DNA from 2 places in the Bradyrhizobium sp. B117 genome. Region 1 is predicted to be linked to the other one. Evidence: riboswitches for the same ligand, from Rfam matches in the RefSeq annotation. Region 1 holds a riboswitch; the other holds the start of a gene.
What was found. Region 1 has a riboswitch for ZMP and ZTP ahead of folB (dihydroneopterin aldolase). Riboswitches for the same ligand answer to the same signal wherever they lie in the genome.
Positions count from the first base shown of each region.

Region 1 (7,778 bases):
CAAGGTGACGCTGAAGTTCGGTTTCATGGAATCGCCCAACGTGCCGAAGGCCCTCGCCATCGCCCGCAAGCTGGGCTGGCAGTTCGACATCATGTCGACCTCGTTCTTCCTGTCGCGTAGGGCGCTGAAGCCCGCCGCCCATTCCGGCATGCCGCGCTGGCAGGACCGGCTGTTCATCTCGCTGAGCCGCTCCGCCAACGACGCCACCGACTATTTCCAGATCCCGAGCGGCCGCGTGGTCGAGGTCGGAACGCAGGTCACGATCTAGGCCGGCCATCCCGGCCTAGGATTCAAAGCACACTTCAAGTCGCTGCGATTTAGCCTTAACTTGCGCAAGGCAGCTCAAGCCTTTGTAGCGCTTGATTTTCGTCTGCCGAGAGGCGAGGTTGCCGCCCGCCGGGATCGCCCCGGCGAGGGCCCCGCGACGTTGGAGGATGATGTGGCAAATCAAGTACAGGATCTGACCCCGGACGAGGTCTCCAAGGGTGTCGCGGAAGGCCGCTATCTCCTCGTCGACGTGCGCGAGCCGAACGAGGTCGAGGCCGAGGCCTATCCCTATGGCGTCGTCGTGCCGCTCTCGACCTTCGATCCCAAAGCGATCCCCGATCCGCAAGGCAAAGAGGTCGTGTTCGCCTGCCGTTCGGGCAAGCGCTCGGTGACGGCCTCGCTTGCGGCGCAGGCCGCGGGCCTGCCTTACGACAAGCACCTGGCCGGCGGCATGCTCGGCTGGAAGGCGGCGGGTCTTCCCAGCAAGGTCGGTGGCTGATCGGCCCGATGTCGAAAAGCTCGTCCCTGAACAAGGTCTTCGCCGACCTTCCTGTCACCATCTTCGAGGCGATGTCGCAGGCCGCGCGCGACAATGCCGCCATCAATCTCGGCCAGGGCTTTCCTGACGATCCCGGCCCGGAGGATATCCGCCGCGCCGCGGCCGAGGCGTCGCTGAACGGCTACAACCAGTATCCGTCGATGATGGGCTTGCCTGAGCTGCGCCAGGCGATCGCGACCCATTACGGCCACTGGCACGGGCTCAAGCTCGATCCGATGAGCGAGGTGATGGTGACCTCCGGCGGCACGGAGGCTTTGACCTCGGCGATCCTCGCGGTGGTCCAGCCCGGCGACGAGGTGGTCTGCTTCCAGCCGGTCTATGATTCCTATCTGCCGATCATCCGCCAGGCTGGCGGCATTCCGCGCCTCGTCCGGCTCGAGCCGCCGCACTGGCGGCTGAATGAGGACATGCTGAAAAGCGTGTTCAATTCAAAGACCAAGGCGGTGTTGTTCAACAACCCCTTGAATCCCTCCGCAGTGGTCTATCCGCGCGAAGACCTCGAGCTGCTCGCGCGCTACTGCCAGGAGTTCGACGTCATCGCGATCTGCGACGAGGTCTGGGAGCACGTCACCTTCGACGAGCACAAGCACATCCCGCTGATCACCATTCCCGGCATGCGCGAGCGCACCATCAAGGTCGGCTCGGCCGGCAAGATCTTCTCGCTGACGGGCTGGAAGATCGGCTTCGTCTGCGCCGCGCCACAGCTGTTGCGCGTCGCCGCCAAGGTGCACCAGTTCCTGACCTTCACCACCGCCCCGAACCTGCAGGCCGCCGTCGCCTACGGCCTCGGCAAGTCCGACGACTACTTCCTGTCGATGCGTAAGGATTTGACGCGGAGCAGGGACCGTCTGACCAAGGGCCTCGAAAGCCTCGGCTTCCCCGTGCTGAAGTCGCAAGGCACCTACTTCCTCACCGTCGACCTGTCGCCGCTCGGGCTGAACGAGAGCGACACCGAGTTCTGCTGGCGTATCGTGAAGGACTACAAGGTCGCCGCGATCCCGGTTTCGGCGTTCTACGAGCAGGACCCGGTGACCTCGGTGGTGCGCTTCTGCTTTGCCAAGAAGGACGAGACCCTCGACACCGCGCTGGAGCGGCTGTCGGACGCGGTGCGTGGACGCAAGAGGTAGATAGAGATGACGAACGTCAGCCGCTCCGGGTTTCGCCTCGGTCTTGCGATCGCCGCAGTGCTGACGTTGCTCTCCGCCCCTGTTAGGGCGGAGGAGCGCGTCGTCAACTTCTACAACTGGTCGAACTACATGGCGCCCGACGTCCTTGAGGCTTTCACCAGGGAGACGGGCATCAAGGTGGTCTACGACACCTTTGACGCCAACGAGACGCTGGAGACGCGCCTGATGGCCGGCAAGTCCGGCTATGACGTCGTGGTGCCCACGGCCTATTTCCTGCAGCGCCAGATCAAGGCCAACATCTTCCAGAAGCTCGACAAGTCGAAGCTGCCGAACCTCGGCAATGCCTGGCCGATGGTGACCAGGCATCTTGCGACCTACGATCCCGGCAATGATTTTGCCGCGAACTACATGTGGGGCACGACGGGCATCGGCTACAACGTCGCCAAGGTGAAGCAGATCCTCGGCCCCGACGCCAAGATCGACAGCTGGGACATCGTCTTCAAGCCGGAGAACCTCGCCAAGTTCAGGGATTGCGGCGTGCACATGCTCGACTCCGCCGACGACATCTTTCCGGCGGCGCTGAACTATCTCGGGCTCGATCCGAACTCGACCAAGCAGGCCGACCTCGAGAAGGCCGCAGACGTCGTCGCCAAGGTCCGCCCGTCGGTGCGCAAGTTTCACTCGTCGGAATATTTGAGCGCGCTTGCCACCGGCGAGATCTGCTTCGTGGTCGGCTGGTCCGGCGACATCATGCAGGCCCGCGCCCGCGCGGCGGAGGCCAAGAGCGGCATCGAGATCGGCTACACCATTCCGAAGGAGGGCGCGCAGATGTTCTTCGACAATCTCGCGATTCCCGCGGATGCCAAGAACGTCAAGGAGGCCTACGAGCTGATCAACTATCTCTACCGCCCGGATGTCGCCGCCAAGAACTCGGACTTCCTGTCCTACGCGAGCGGCAACCTCGCCAGCCAGAAGCTGGTCGATCCGAAGATCCTGAACGACAAGAACATCTATCCGGACGAGGCGACGCTCGCAAAGCTGTTCGTCATCACGGCGCGCGAGCCGGCGACCCAGCGCATCATCAACCGGCTCTGGACCAAGGTGAAGACCGGGCGGTAGGCGCTCCGGGATCACTCTCAAAACCAAATCCTGCAAAACAACCCCATGCACAGTAGAACTGCGACCGGCGGCGTTGCCGGCGGTGGCCGTGCTTAAGTTGCGGTGCGATCTGGTCTAATCGATGCGCGGGCGCAAGGACGTGAGGCAGCTTCCGAGCGGCGAGGAATCAACAGCTGGACGCGCCTGACGTCATCAGGCTCCGGTCGTTTGACTCGTCGGGCAAAACAGGAGCAGAAGAGTATCCTGCCGCCTCCCGAGCAGGAACGATGTTCATTGTGGGCATTGCGGAAAGCTGATATCGTTTAGACCTCGCGTGACTGGCGACGTCGGATGGAGCACCATCGGGAAGCGCGGGGCAATTGCCGCGCGCCTGGGCGATTTGGGGAAACCCCGAATCAAAATGCTTCATCCGGAGCTGCCCATGCTGACGTCGATCAAAATCACCGGACTTCAGACTTACGGCTATCACGGCCTGTTCGAGGAAGAGCGAACGCTCGGACAGAAATTCAGTTTCGATATTTCCGCCGATCTGCAAGAGGTCCGGACGCACCTCAGTGACGATCTGGATTCTTCAGTGAGATACGACGCCGTCGTCGATGAAGCCGTGCAAATTGCTGGGTCAGGCAAGTTCCAGACTCTGGAGGCTCTGGGCGAGACGATCGCTGCAGGTCTGCTGCGGCGCTTCATCAGGATGGATAGCGTGACAGTCGCCGTTGCGAAATCCAGTCCGCCGATTGCTCATGCGATAGACCAGGTCGGCGTCCAGGTCAGCCTTCGACGCGCCGACCTCGCATTATGCCAGGGCGAGATCGCCGGCGCCTGACACCCTCCAATGTCTTGGAAATGACTTCTGGGCTCATGATCTCGGGAGGGATGCGCATGGCGGCGCCAACACATATGGAGCCAAATTGGACAATTCGGCCGTTCCGGCCTGGTGACGCGCTAGCGGTCCGGCGGCTCATCGAATCCGTCTGGCGCGAGCATTTTCACGAACACCCGGACGCCTTCGTTCGGGACTTCATTTATTCGCGCCTGTCGGACGTCGACAACGCGGACACGGTCTACGCCGATCGAGCTCTCTTTTTGTGCGCGATTGCCGAAGGCGCAATCATCGGCACCGGCGCAATCAAGGGTTTCAACGATCGGGAGTGCGAAATGGTTCGCATGTTCGTCGCCCCAATCTACCGAGGCCGCGGCATCGCGCGGACGATCGCCGATGGCCTCATCAGCTTTGCCGGGAATGCGGGATACGATCGTATACGCTTGTCCAGCAACAACGCGCTGACGGCCTCGCATCGGCTTTACGAAAGGATGGGCTTCCAGCTCACGGCCTCACGGGACCCGGGCGGCGAGGCCCACTCACGCTATTACGCTCTCCGGATCGGTGGAAGATGAAGAGCATCGCAGCAGACAAGATACCCGAGCGCTTCTGGCAAGTCAGGTACGATCCCAACCACGATCCCGACACACCGACGCTGCCGGACCTTTCCGAGAGTCCCAACTGTCAGAGGCTCCGAAAAATGCCTGCTTACCACTCATAACGCACCGTGCCCTTGCCCGTGTAGGTCTGCGTGCTCTGGGAGAACTCACCCTCGATGGTGCCTGCGAGCGACAGGCCGTTCCGCCATTTCATCTCGGCGCGGCCGCCGACCAGCGCGGAGTCTGCTGCCGGTTGCGCGCCGTTGACTGTGAACGCTGCGCCGGGGAGCGTCTGGAAGGCGGCGTTCACGAGGCGGCTGGTGTTGGTGTCGTGCGCCCAGGCGAGCCGGCCGCGCAGCGTGAGCACGCCGTCATTGACGAGGAATCGCTGGTCAGTGCGGGCGCCGAGTTCGGTGCGGACATTCGTCGTGTCCTGCGCGGTGTAGGACAGCGCGAACTGGTTGCTGCCGACGATCGCGGTCTCGCCGTAGCCGGGCAAATGGAAGGTCGTGGCCTGCACGGCGGCGTAGGGCGCGACGCCGAAGCTGGAGGCGGGGATGGGTGCGAAGCGCCAGCCGGCTTCGAGGCGGCCCGAGAAGGTGCTGGCCTTGAAATTCGCGGTCAGCTTGTCGGTGCCCGACACCGTCACGGTGCGATCGGTGGTGACGTCCTGCCAGCCATAGGCGAGCGCTGCCGAGAGATAGGCGGGCCCAAAATTGTGGCGGCCGTAGAAGCCGGCCTGGAACAGATCGGCGCGGCCGCCGCCGAGGCTGTCAGACAACGCGAAATTATAGCCGGCGCCGCCGAGCGCAAAGCCGACCAGCGTGTTCGGCGAGACGCGATAGTCGGCGCCGACCACGGTGCCGTAGATGTGGCTGGTGGTGGTGCTCGAACCTGATGCGGCGTTGCCGTTCAACGTGCTGGCGCCGCCATAGCCGGAGGCCCAGACGCCCCAGCGCCGGTCGATGATTTCGGCGCTGGCGTCGCGCGGCGTCACCGCGGCGTAGGCTTCGCGCACACGGGCGTCGTTTGGTGCGGTGGAAGCGTAGCCCAGCGTCCCGCTGTCGCCGGCCGTGCCGCCGCGCTCGCCGTCCGTGCCGCCACCGAGCGGATCGAGCATGTTGACGAATTGCTGCGTGGCGCTGAAGGAGGCCTGCGTGCCGGCGGCGCCGGGCTGGCCGGAGACCTGGCTGAGCCCGTGGTTGAGCGGCGCGCCGCTCATGTTGAGCAGTGCATCGAAGCCGGAAGGCGGCGTCGCACCGCCCTCGACCGCCTTGTTGATGCCGCCGGCCACGCTGATCTGGTTGGCGCCTGTGCTCGCCGGCAGCACGATCGTGCCGGGATCGAGCACGAGATAGACGTTGTTGACGTCGTAAGTGAGGTGCGGATTGCGCGTGGGGCTGAAGCTGCCGCTGACGCTCAAGCCGGCGAACTTCGTTCCGCCAAGGCCGCCGGTCGCATTGAGGATGGTGTAGGTCTGGCTGCGGAAGCTGCCGGGCAGCGCCACCGCCTGCACGGTGGCGCCGGTGAGCGTCGCCGTGCCCGTGACATTGGTGCGGTCGGCGGCGGTCGTGGAGACTTCCACCCTGTAGAAGCTGCCGGCACCGAAGGCGAGGTTGCCGCTGACGGTGAGGGTGCCCACGGAATTGCCCGGCGCCAGCGTGCCGCCGCTCGCAATCGTCGTGTTGCCGACGATGCCGGTGCCGCCGAGCGTGCCGCCGCTGTTCACGGTGAGGCTGCTGGAGGACGCGATCGAGCCGTTCACCGCCAGGGTGCCGCCATCAATCGTCGTGGCGCCGGTATAGGTGTTGACGCCCGACAGGGTCAGCGTGCCGGTGCCGACCTTCACCAGCGAACCACCGGTGGCGCTCAGGCCGAACAGGCTCGCGTAGCACGCCGTGCCGCTCGCGCCGCAGTCGCTGATCACGCCGCTGACCGTTGTGCTCAGGTTGTTGCCGCCGACGGTGAGCTGCCGTGCGCCCAGATAGACAGCACCGGCTCCCGCGATCGAGCCGATGCTGAGCTTGCCGTCATCGGCAGGGCCGGTGCTGTGCGAGACATCAACCTTGCCGCCGGCGTTGTTGAGGATGCTGGCGTTGCCGCCCGTGCCGTTGATGAAGAATCCGAGGACGCCGTTATTGGTGATTGCGGCGTTGCCGGCCGTGCTGCTGTCGGCAAACTGCAGGATGGAGTTGTTGATGATGGTGGCGTTGCCGGCCGTGGTGGTGTCGAGGAACGAGACGCCGTAGCCGTTGTTGGTGATGACCGAACTGCCGGCGGCGCTGGTGTTCATGAAAATGATCTCGCCGCCGGCATTGTTGGTGAAGGTGGCGCTGCCGGCGGTGCTGGCGTCGAAGAACATCAGGCCATGGTCATTGGAAATGGCCGCGTTGCCAGCCGCGCTGGTGTCCCGGAAATTGATGATGTTGTGGTTGGTGATGGTCGCTGTGCCGGCGGTGCTGGCGTTGTAGAAATTGAGCTGGGCACTGCTGTTGTTGGTGATGGTTGCGCTGCCGGCCGTACTGAAGTTTTGGAAGGTGATGCTGCCATTGTTGGTGATCGTCGCATTGCCGGCCGTGCTGTGGTCGTTGAAGCCCAGGACGCCGTTGAAGCCCGGGACGCCGGCGTTGGTGATGGAGGCGCTGCCGGCCGTGCTGCTGTTGTAGAAATTCAGCTGGTTGTAGTTGTTGGTGATGGCGATGCTGCCGCCATTGACGACAATGCCGGCGCCGTTGAACCCGAAAATCGCATTACTGTTGGTGAATGTATAATCCGATGCGCCGAGGTTGAATGTCCAGCCGCCAATCGTCTGGTCGGACGTGTTCAACAGATTGGTGGTGTTCGACACGTCGAAATACGCAGTGCCTGTCGGCACCGAGTGCGTGCTCCAGTTGGCGCCGGCGCTATAGTCGTTGCTGGGGGGAGAGGGGAGCCAGGTGGCGTCGTCCGCGCGCGAGGGTGCAGCCGGCAGCGCCCAGGCCAGGGCCAGCGCCGACGACGTCAGCAGCGCGGCCCGCAGGTGGCGGGTCGCTGCGAGACGATCTTTCCGCTTACCACTCATAACGCACCGTGCCCTTGCCCGTGTAGGTCTGCGTGCTCTGGGAGAACTCACCCTCGACGGTGCCTGCGAGCGACAGGCCGTTCCGCCATTTCATCTCGGCGCGGCCGCCGACCAGCGCGGAGTCTGCTGCCGGTTGCGCGCCGTTGACTGTGAACGCTGCGCCGGGGAGCGTCTGGAAGGCGGCGTTCACGAGGCGGCTGGTGTTGGTGTCGTGCGCCCAGGCGAG
Region 1 covers NZ_CP152414.1:6,133,591-6,141,368, reverse strand. The annotation lists gene AAFG16_RS30060 (potassium transporter Kup) at 1-268, shown strand, start outside; gene AAFG16_RS30055 (rhodanese-like domain-containing protein) at 440-766, shown strand; gene AAFG16_RS30050 (aminotransferase) at 775-1,953, shown strand; gene AAFG16_RS30045 (polyamine ABC transporter substrate-binding protein) at 1,960-3,072, shown strand; ZMP/ZTP riboswitch at 3,376-3,455, shown strand; gene folB (dihydroneopterin aldolase) at 3,494-3,895, shown strand; gene AAFG16_RS30035 (GNAT family N-acetyltransferase) at 3,952-4,467, shown strand; gene AAFG16_RS30030 (autotransporter domain-containing protein) at 4,601-7,552, opposite strand; gene AAFG16_RS30025 (autotransporter domain-containing protein) at 7,542-7,778, opposite strand, start outside.

Region 2 (7,778 bases), 4.0 Mb from region 1:
GAGTCCGGCCTGCGGCGCGTGCCGATCGAAGCTTCCGAGGTGTCGGGACTGAGCGAGATCGTCACCTCCGAGGGCGACCTCCGCACCCTGCCCAGCCATCTGCCGAACCCCGATCCCAAGCTCGGCGGGCTCGACGGATTTTACGCGGCCCGGCTCGTTAAATCCTGATTTTGCACCGGATTTTGCCACCACGATCCTGATTCGGACCGTTCAAGGTGGTGTCAGCCGTCCGATTTTGGGATTAATAAGGATTCGTCGGAATCCTCTCCCCTCCAAGGCAAGGCGTGTCGGTCGCTCAACGCAGACGTATCTCGACGCTGGTGATGAACCGCTTCGCGCGGAACATGCTCGCGCGCGCGACCGGCGGCCCCGTTGCGCTGTCGCGGGTCTGGCCCGGCCGTACCGACCGGCTCATCATCGCGCCGCATGATCTGCGTACCGCGGATGCGACCCGCGCCGCGGAGATCTATGCCGGCCGCTTTGTGTTCGCCGGCAAGATCGTCAATTGCCATGGCCGCTCGATCTTTGATCTCGAGCCGCCGTCCGAGGATTGGGAGGTCGCGCTGCTCGGCTTCGGCTGGCTGCGCCATTTACGTGCCGCCGACACTGCGCTGACGCGGGCCAATGCGCGCGCGCTGGTCGAGGACTGGATCGCAAACCCCGCCAACAAGCGCCGCCCGGTCGCACGACGCGCGGACGTGCTGGCGCGGCGCGTGATCTCGCTATTGTCGCAGGCGCCGCTGGTGCTGGGCGACACCGACAACAAATTCTATCGCCGTTACTTGCGCGCGCTCGCGCGCGAGATCCGCTTGCTGCGTTACAGCATGGTCGACATCCCCGACGGGGTGCCGAAGCTCCAGGTGCTGATCGCGCTGTGCTACACGGCACTGTGCCTCGCCAATCAGGCGCGTCACATCCGCAGCGTCTCGAAAAAACTCTCGGACGAGTTGCAGCGGCAGATCCTGCCCGATGGCGGACACATCTCGCGCAACCCGGGCGCGCTGATCGAGCTCTTGATCGACCTGTTGCCGCTGCGGCAGACTTTCGCCGCGCGCAACATCGCGCCGCCGCCGGCGCTGCTCAATGCGATCGACCGCATGATGCCGATGCTGCGCTTCTTCCGCCACGGCGACGGTAATTTCGCGCTGTTCAACGGCATGAGCGCGACGCCCTCGGACCTGCTCGCGACGCTGCTCGCCTATGACGACACCCACGGCGCGCCGATGGCGAACATGCCGCATACCGGCTTCCAGCGCCTCGATGCCGGCCAGACCACTGTGATTATCGACACCGGCCCGCCGCCGCCGGCTGGCGTCAGCCACGACGCCCATGCCGGCTGCCTGTCGTTCGAACTGTCGTCCGGCATCAGCCGCATCGTCACCAATTGCGGCATGCCGACCACGGGCCGTGACAATTGGCGACCGTTCGCGCGCGGCACCGCGGCGCATTCGACGCTGACCTATCACGACACATCCTCATGCCAGTTCGTCGAGATGTCGGCGATGAAGCGGCTGCTGCACGGCTCGCCCGTCACCAGCGGGCCGGTCGAGGTCGAGAGCTATCGCGAGGTGGTGCAGAACGGCACGCTGCTGACGACCTCGCATGACGGCTATCTCTCTAAATTCGGCGCGATCCATCGCCGCGTACTGATGATCGCCAATGACGGCGCGCGCATCGACGGCGAGGACACGCTGTCGCCGCCGCAGGGCGGGCGCTTCAAGGGCGCGGACGCCGATTTCGCGCTGCGCTTCCATCTGCATCCGGCCGTCAAGGCGAGCCGGCTGTCGGATGCGCGCGGCGTCATGCTGGTGCTGCCGAACCGCGACGTCTGGACCTTTGAGGCATTGGACGACAAGGTCGATCTCGAAGACAGCGTGTTCCTGGCCGGCAATGACGGCCCCCGCCGCACCGCCCAGATCGTGATCCGCCAGGACGCGCGGCAAGCGCCCTCGATCCGTTGGAGCTTTGTCCGCTCCACCGCCTCGCCGACCGTCACCAATGCCCGCCGTAACGCCCGGCGCGAGCCGGAACTTCCGCTGTAAACAGGCGCGATCCGGTCCTATCCAAAGCGTTTTCGAGCGACGTGGATACCGGTTCGCGTAAAGAAAACGCGTCAAAACAAGAACGTAGAGCCCCGTTCCGATTCCATCGGAACGGAAATGGCTCTACCCGTTGAGACACGCGTCAAAAGCTGCTATCGAGCCCTCGCTCGCGCGACTGGCGACCTTGGATGGAGCACCATCGGGAAGCGCGACACATATCTGCCGCGCGCCTGGGCATAGACACTCCCTTAGCTGAGGATCTTGCTCATGACTGACCAACCCCGCCGCGTCACCCGCGCCCTTCTCTCCGTTTCCGACAAGACCGGCCTGATCGAGTTCGCCAAAGCGCTTGCCGCGCACGATGTCGAGCTGGTCTCGACCGGCGGCACTGCGAAAGCGATCGCCGCGGCCGGCCTCAAGGTGAAGGACGTCTCCGACCTCACCAGCTTCCCCGAGATGATGGACGGCCGCGTTAAGACGCTGCATCCGAAGGTGCATGGCGGCCTGCTCGCGATCCGCGACAACAAGGAGCATGCGGAGGCGATGAAGGCGCATGGCATCGCGCCGATCGACCTGCTCGTCGTCAATCTCTATCCGTTCGAGGCCACCGTCGAGAAGGGTGCGGGCTTCGAGGATTGCATCGAGAACATCGACATCGGCGGCCCCGCGATGATCCGCGCCGCGGCGAAGAACCATGACGACGTCGCCGTCGTGGTCGAGGCCGACGACTACAAGGCTGTGCTCGACGAGCTCGCCGCCAACAAGGGTGCGACCACGCTGAAGCTGCGCCGGCGGCTGGCCGCAAAGGCCTATGCGCGCACCGCGGCCTATGACGCCGCGATCTCGAACTGGTTCAACCGCCAGCTCGAGATCGACGCACCCGACTTCCGCGCCTTCGGCGGCAGACTGATCCAGTCGCTGCGCTATGGCGAGAACCCGCACCAGACCGCCGCGTTCTATGCCACGCCGGACAAGCGCCCGGGCGTGTCGACCGCGCGGCAGCTGCAGGGCAAGGAGCTCTCCTACAACAACATCAACGACACCGATGCGGCTTATGAATGCATCGGCGAGTTCGACGCCAAGCGCACCGCGGCCTGCGTCATCGTCAAGCACGCCAATCCTTGCGGCGTCGCCGAAGGCGCGAATCTCGTCGAGGCCTATCGCAGGGCGCTCGCCTGCGATTCCACTTCGGCGTTCGGCGGCATCATCGCGATGAACCGTCCGCTCGACGCCGACACCGCGCGTGAGATCACGAAGATCTTCACCGAGGTGATCATCGCGCCCGATGCCAGCGAGGAGGCGATCGCCATCATCGGCGGGAAGAAAAACCTGCGCCTGCTGCTCGCCGGCAGCCTGCCCGATCCGCGCGCGCCCGGCCTCACGGCCAAGACGGTTGCCGGCGGCCTCCTGGTGCAGAGCCGCGACAACGCCGTGGTCGACGACATGACGTTCAAGGTCGTGACCAAGCGCGCGCCGACCGATGCCGAGATGCGCGACCTGAAATTCGCGTTCCGGGTCGCCAAGCACGTCAAGTCCAACACCATCATCTACGCCAAGGATCTCGCCACCGTCGGCATCGGCGCGGGCCAGATGAGCCGCGTCGATTCAGCCCGCATCGCCGCGCGCAAGGCCCAGGATGCCGCGAACGAGCTGAAGCTCGCCGAGCCGCTCACCAAGGGCTCGGTCGTGGCGTCGGACGCGTTCTTCCCGTTCGCCGACGGCATGCTCGCCTGCATCGAAGCCGGCGCCACCGCCGTGGTGCAGCCCGGCGGCTCGATGCGCGACGACGAGGTGATCAAGGCTGCCGACGAGCACGGCATCGCCATGGTGTTCACGGGCACAAGGCATTTCAGGCATTGAGGCCCCCGCCGTCGTGCACCGAACTCTCAACGGGTCGTCCCCGCGAACGCGGGGACCAATAACCCCAGGGAGAAATCGCAGCGCGAGCTGGTAACTACGTGTCGTCGCCAAATCACGCCCTGTGGTTATGGGTCCCGGCTCTGCGCTCCGCTTCGCTGCGCTTGTCCGGGACGACAGCGGAGCTAATTCTCCCGCACCCGCATCAACAACCCCAGCCCCGTAACGAAAAACACCACCAGCACGGCCATGCCGGCCTTCTGGCTCGCCGTTGCAGCGGTGATCATCCCGATCAGCAGCGGGCCGATGAAGGACGTCACCTTTCCGGTCAGCGCGAACAGACCAAAATACTGCGCGATGCGGTCCTTCGGCGCGAGGTGGATCAGCAGCGTGCGCGAGGCGGCCTGAAGCGGGCCGCCGGCCGCGCCGATGAGACAGCCCAGCACGAGATAGGCGCGCTCGGCCGCGCTCGAGAACAAGGGGGCGCCTGCTTGCGGCGGCGTCACCTTCACAAACAGCACGCTGTCCTTGTCGACCAGGAGGATCGCCGCCACCGCCAGCAGCAGGATCAGCAGGCTGCCGGCGATGACGCGCTTCGGTCCGAGACGATCATCCAGCTTGCCGCCAAGCCACGCGCCGAACGTGCCGGCGATCGCGAGCATGATGCCGAAGGTGCCGATCTGGATCGTGTGCCAGCCGAACGTGCCCGCGGCGTAAATGCCGCCGAACGCGAACAGCGACACCAGGCCGTCGGTGTAGATCATGTTGGCAAGCAGGAACGCCGCGAGCGATTTCTGTTGCGGCAGGCTCCTGATCGATTGCCTCAGCTCCGATAGTCCTTCGCGCAGCGCCTCGCGCACCGGCCGCTTTGCCGGATAGTCCGGCGTGAACAGGAACATCGGCGTCACGAAGATGATGAACCATATCCCGGTCAAAGGCCCGGCGGCGCGGTCGCCCTGGTGGGTTGCGGGATCAAGCCCGAACAGCGGCTTGAAGCCGAGCAGCGTGAGTCCGGTCTCGGGATTCGCAGCGAGGAAGCCGAGCACGATGATCAGGCTGACGATGCCGCCGATGTAACCCGTGGCCCAGCCAGTGCCGGAGAGCCGGCCGATCCGATCCGGCGGCACCAAGGTCGGCATCATCGCATTGTTGAACACGGTGGCGAATTCCGCGCCGACGCTGGCGAGCGCCACCGCGGTGAGCAGCGGCGGAATGATCGAGGGATCGCCGGGCTTGCCGATCCACAGCGTGCAGGATGCCAGCACCAGCACGGCACCGAATCCCGCAATCCACGGCTTCCTGCGGCCGGACGCATCGGCGATGGCGCCCAGCACGGGTGACATCAGCGCGATCGCGAGGCCCGCGGCCGCCATCGCAAAGCCCCACAGCGATTGGCCCGTGGCAGCAGTTGGCGCAACGCTGGTGGCGAAATAGGGCGCGAACACGAAAGTCGTGATCAACGTGAAATAAGGCTGCGCGGCCCAATCAAAGAAGATCCAGCTGACGACGGCGGCGCGCGGCGGGTAGGTCCGCTGCGCATCCAGACGCGCATCCGAGGCAATCGTCGTCATCATCAAATCCCCATCACGAACAGTTTGCCTCGTCCACGGCGCAACCCGTATAGCATGACAGGGACGCATGTGAATTGGCTCCAGGGCGTAGCGAGAGTTTGATGATGTCGTCATATTCGACACGGCGCACATTTATCGCGATCATCGCCACCTTGGCGTTTGGCCTTGCGCCCGCGACCGCACAGGATGCGCGAAAACCCTACGTTCCTCCGGCGCTCGACACCGTGCACGCGATCTCCGCCGAGCACGGCATGGTGGTGGCGCAGGAGAATATCTCTGCGCGTGTCGGCGCCGATATCCTGCGACGCGGCGGCAATGCGGTCGATGCCGCGGTCGCCACCGGCTTTGCAATGGCCGTGACCTATCCCCGCGCCGGCAATATCGGCGGCGGCGGCTTCATGGTGATCCATTCGGCCGAGCGTAACGAAGACATCACGATCGACTATCGCGAGACGGCGCCAGCAGCGACCACGCCGCAGATCTTCCTTGGCACGGACGGCAAGCCTGATGTCACGAAGTCGCGAGACTCTGCACTGGGCATCGGCGTCCCCGGTACCGTTGCCGGTCTTTCCCTGGCGCTTGAGAAATATGGCTCGGGCAAGTTCACGCTGGCGCAACTGCTCGAGCCTGCGATCGCGCTCGCGCGCGACGGCTTCGTCATCACCGACGACCTCGCCGACACGCTCCCGGGCTGGCACCGGCGTTTCGTGCGCTGGCCGTCCTCGACGAAGATCTTCTCGCGGCCCGACGGCACCTCGCTCGGTGAAGGCGACAGGCTGGTGCAGAGCGACCTTGCCGACACGCTGGCGGCGATCGCGACGCAGGGTCCGCGCGGCTTCTACGAAGGGCCGGTTGCGGAAAAGCTCGCCAAGGCCGTCACCGATGCCGGCGGCATCATGACGGCGGCGGATCTGAACTCCTATCAGGCGGTGATCCGCACGCCGGTGCGCGGCACCTATCGCGGCTACGACATCGTCTCGATGCCGCTGCCGTCCTCTGGTGGCGTGGTTCTGGTGGAGACACTCAACATCCTCGAGGGCTATCAGCTCGCCGGTTTGAAGCAGGGCTCGGCGGCATCGCTGCATCTGTTGATCGAGGCCATGAAGCGCGCCTATGCGGACCGCGCGCGCCATCTCGGCGATCCCGCCTTCGTCACCGCGCCAACCGAGACGCTCATCGCGAAGGACTACGCCGCCAAGCTGCGCGCGGGCATCTCTGCCGATCGCGCCACGCCGTCGAAGGATCTCGCCTCCTTGCCACCCGTGCCGCGCGAGGGCACCAACACAACGCACTTCTCCGTCGTCGACAGCTACGGCAACGCCGTCAGCAACACCTATACGCTGAACTTCAGCTACGGCGTCGGCCTCGTTGCCGACGGCACCGGCGTGTTGCTCAACAACGAGCTCGACGATTTCACCGCGGCGGTCGGTGCCGCCAACGCCTATGGCCTCGTCGGCTTCGAGGCCAACCTGCCCGGTCCCGGCAAGCGGCCGCTATCCTCGATGTCGCCGACCATCGTGCTGAAGGACGGCAAGCCGGTGCTGGTGACGGGATCGCCGGGCGGCAGCTTCATCATCTCAACCGTGCTCCAGGTGATCGTCAACGTCCTCGACTACAAGATGGATGTCGCCGCGGCCGTTGACGCCCCGCGGCTGCATCACCAATGGTTGCCGGACGAGGTGCGCGTCGAGCGCGGCTTCCCTGACGACGTGCTGTCCGCGCTGAAAGCGATGGATCACCATATCGTCGTGCCGATGGGACAGACATCGGCCAACTCCATCCTCGTCACGCCGAACGGGCCGTTCGGCGCACCCGATCCGCGCACGCGAGGCGCAGAGGCAGCAGGGCAGTAATTCTGCCCTGCATGGCGCAAAGAGCTGCTTCGGCTTGCGCAAGCCGCCGCGCGTGCTACCACCGCCCGGCCAAAGAAACTGCCGGGAAACGCACATGACCATCGCCGATCCGAACCAGCGCATCGAACGCGCCGAGATCGAGGACACCAGCCTACTCGCCTTCTATCGCGACATGAACGTCGCCGAACGCCGGACCTTCTGGGCCTGCGCGGCGGGCTGGGCGCTCGACGGCATGGACTTCATGATCTATCCGCTGGTGATCGGCACCATCATCGCGCTGTGGAAGGTCGACGCGGCCTCGGCCGGTCTTGCCGGCACGGTGACGTTGCTCGCATCCGCGATCGGCGGCTGGCTCGGCGGCTATCTCTCCGACCATATCGGCCGGGTCAGGACACTCCAGATCACCATCATCTGGTTCTCGTTCTTCTCGCTGGTCTGCGCCGTCGTGCAGAATT
Region 2 covers NZ_CP152414.1:56,613-64,390, reverse strand. The annotation lists gene rsmB (16S rRNA (cytosine(967)-C(5))-methyltransferase RsmB) at 1-168, shown strand, start outside; gene AAFG16_RS00310 (heparinase II/III family protein) at 324-2,042, shown strand; ZMP/ZTP riboswitch at 2,204-2,285, shown strand; gene purH (bifunctional phosphoribosylaminoimidazolecarboxamide formyltransferase/IMP cyclohydrolase) at 2,310-3,902, shown strand; gene AAFG16_RS00300 (MFS transporter) at 4,085-5,470, opposite strand; gene ggt (gamma-glutamyltransferase) at 5,572-7,323, shown strand; gene AAFG16_RS00290 (MFS transporter) at 7,418-7,778, shown strand, end outside.
Region 2: it holds a riboswitch for ZMP and ZTP, as region 1 does, so the genes downstream of both, purH (bifunctional phosphoribosylaminoimidazolecarboxamide formyltransferase/IMP cyclohydrolase) here and folB (dihydroneopterin aldolase) in region 1, are expected to answer to the same signal.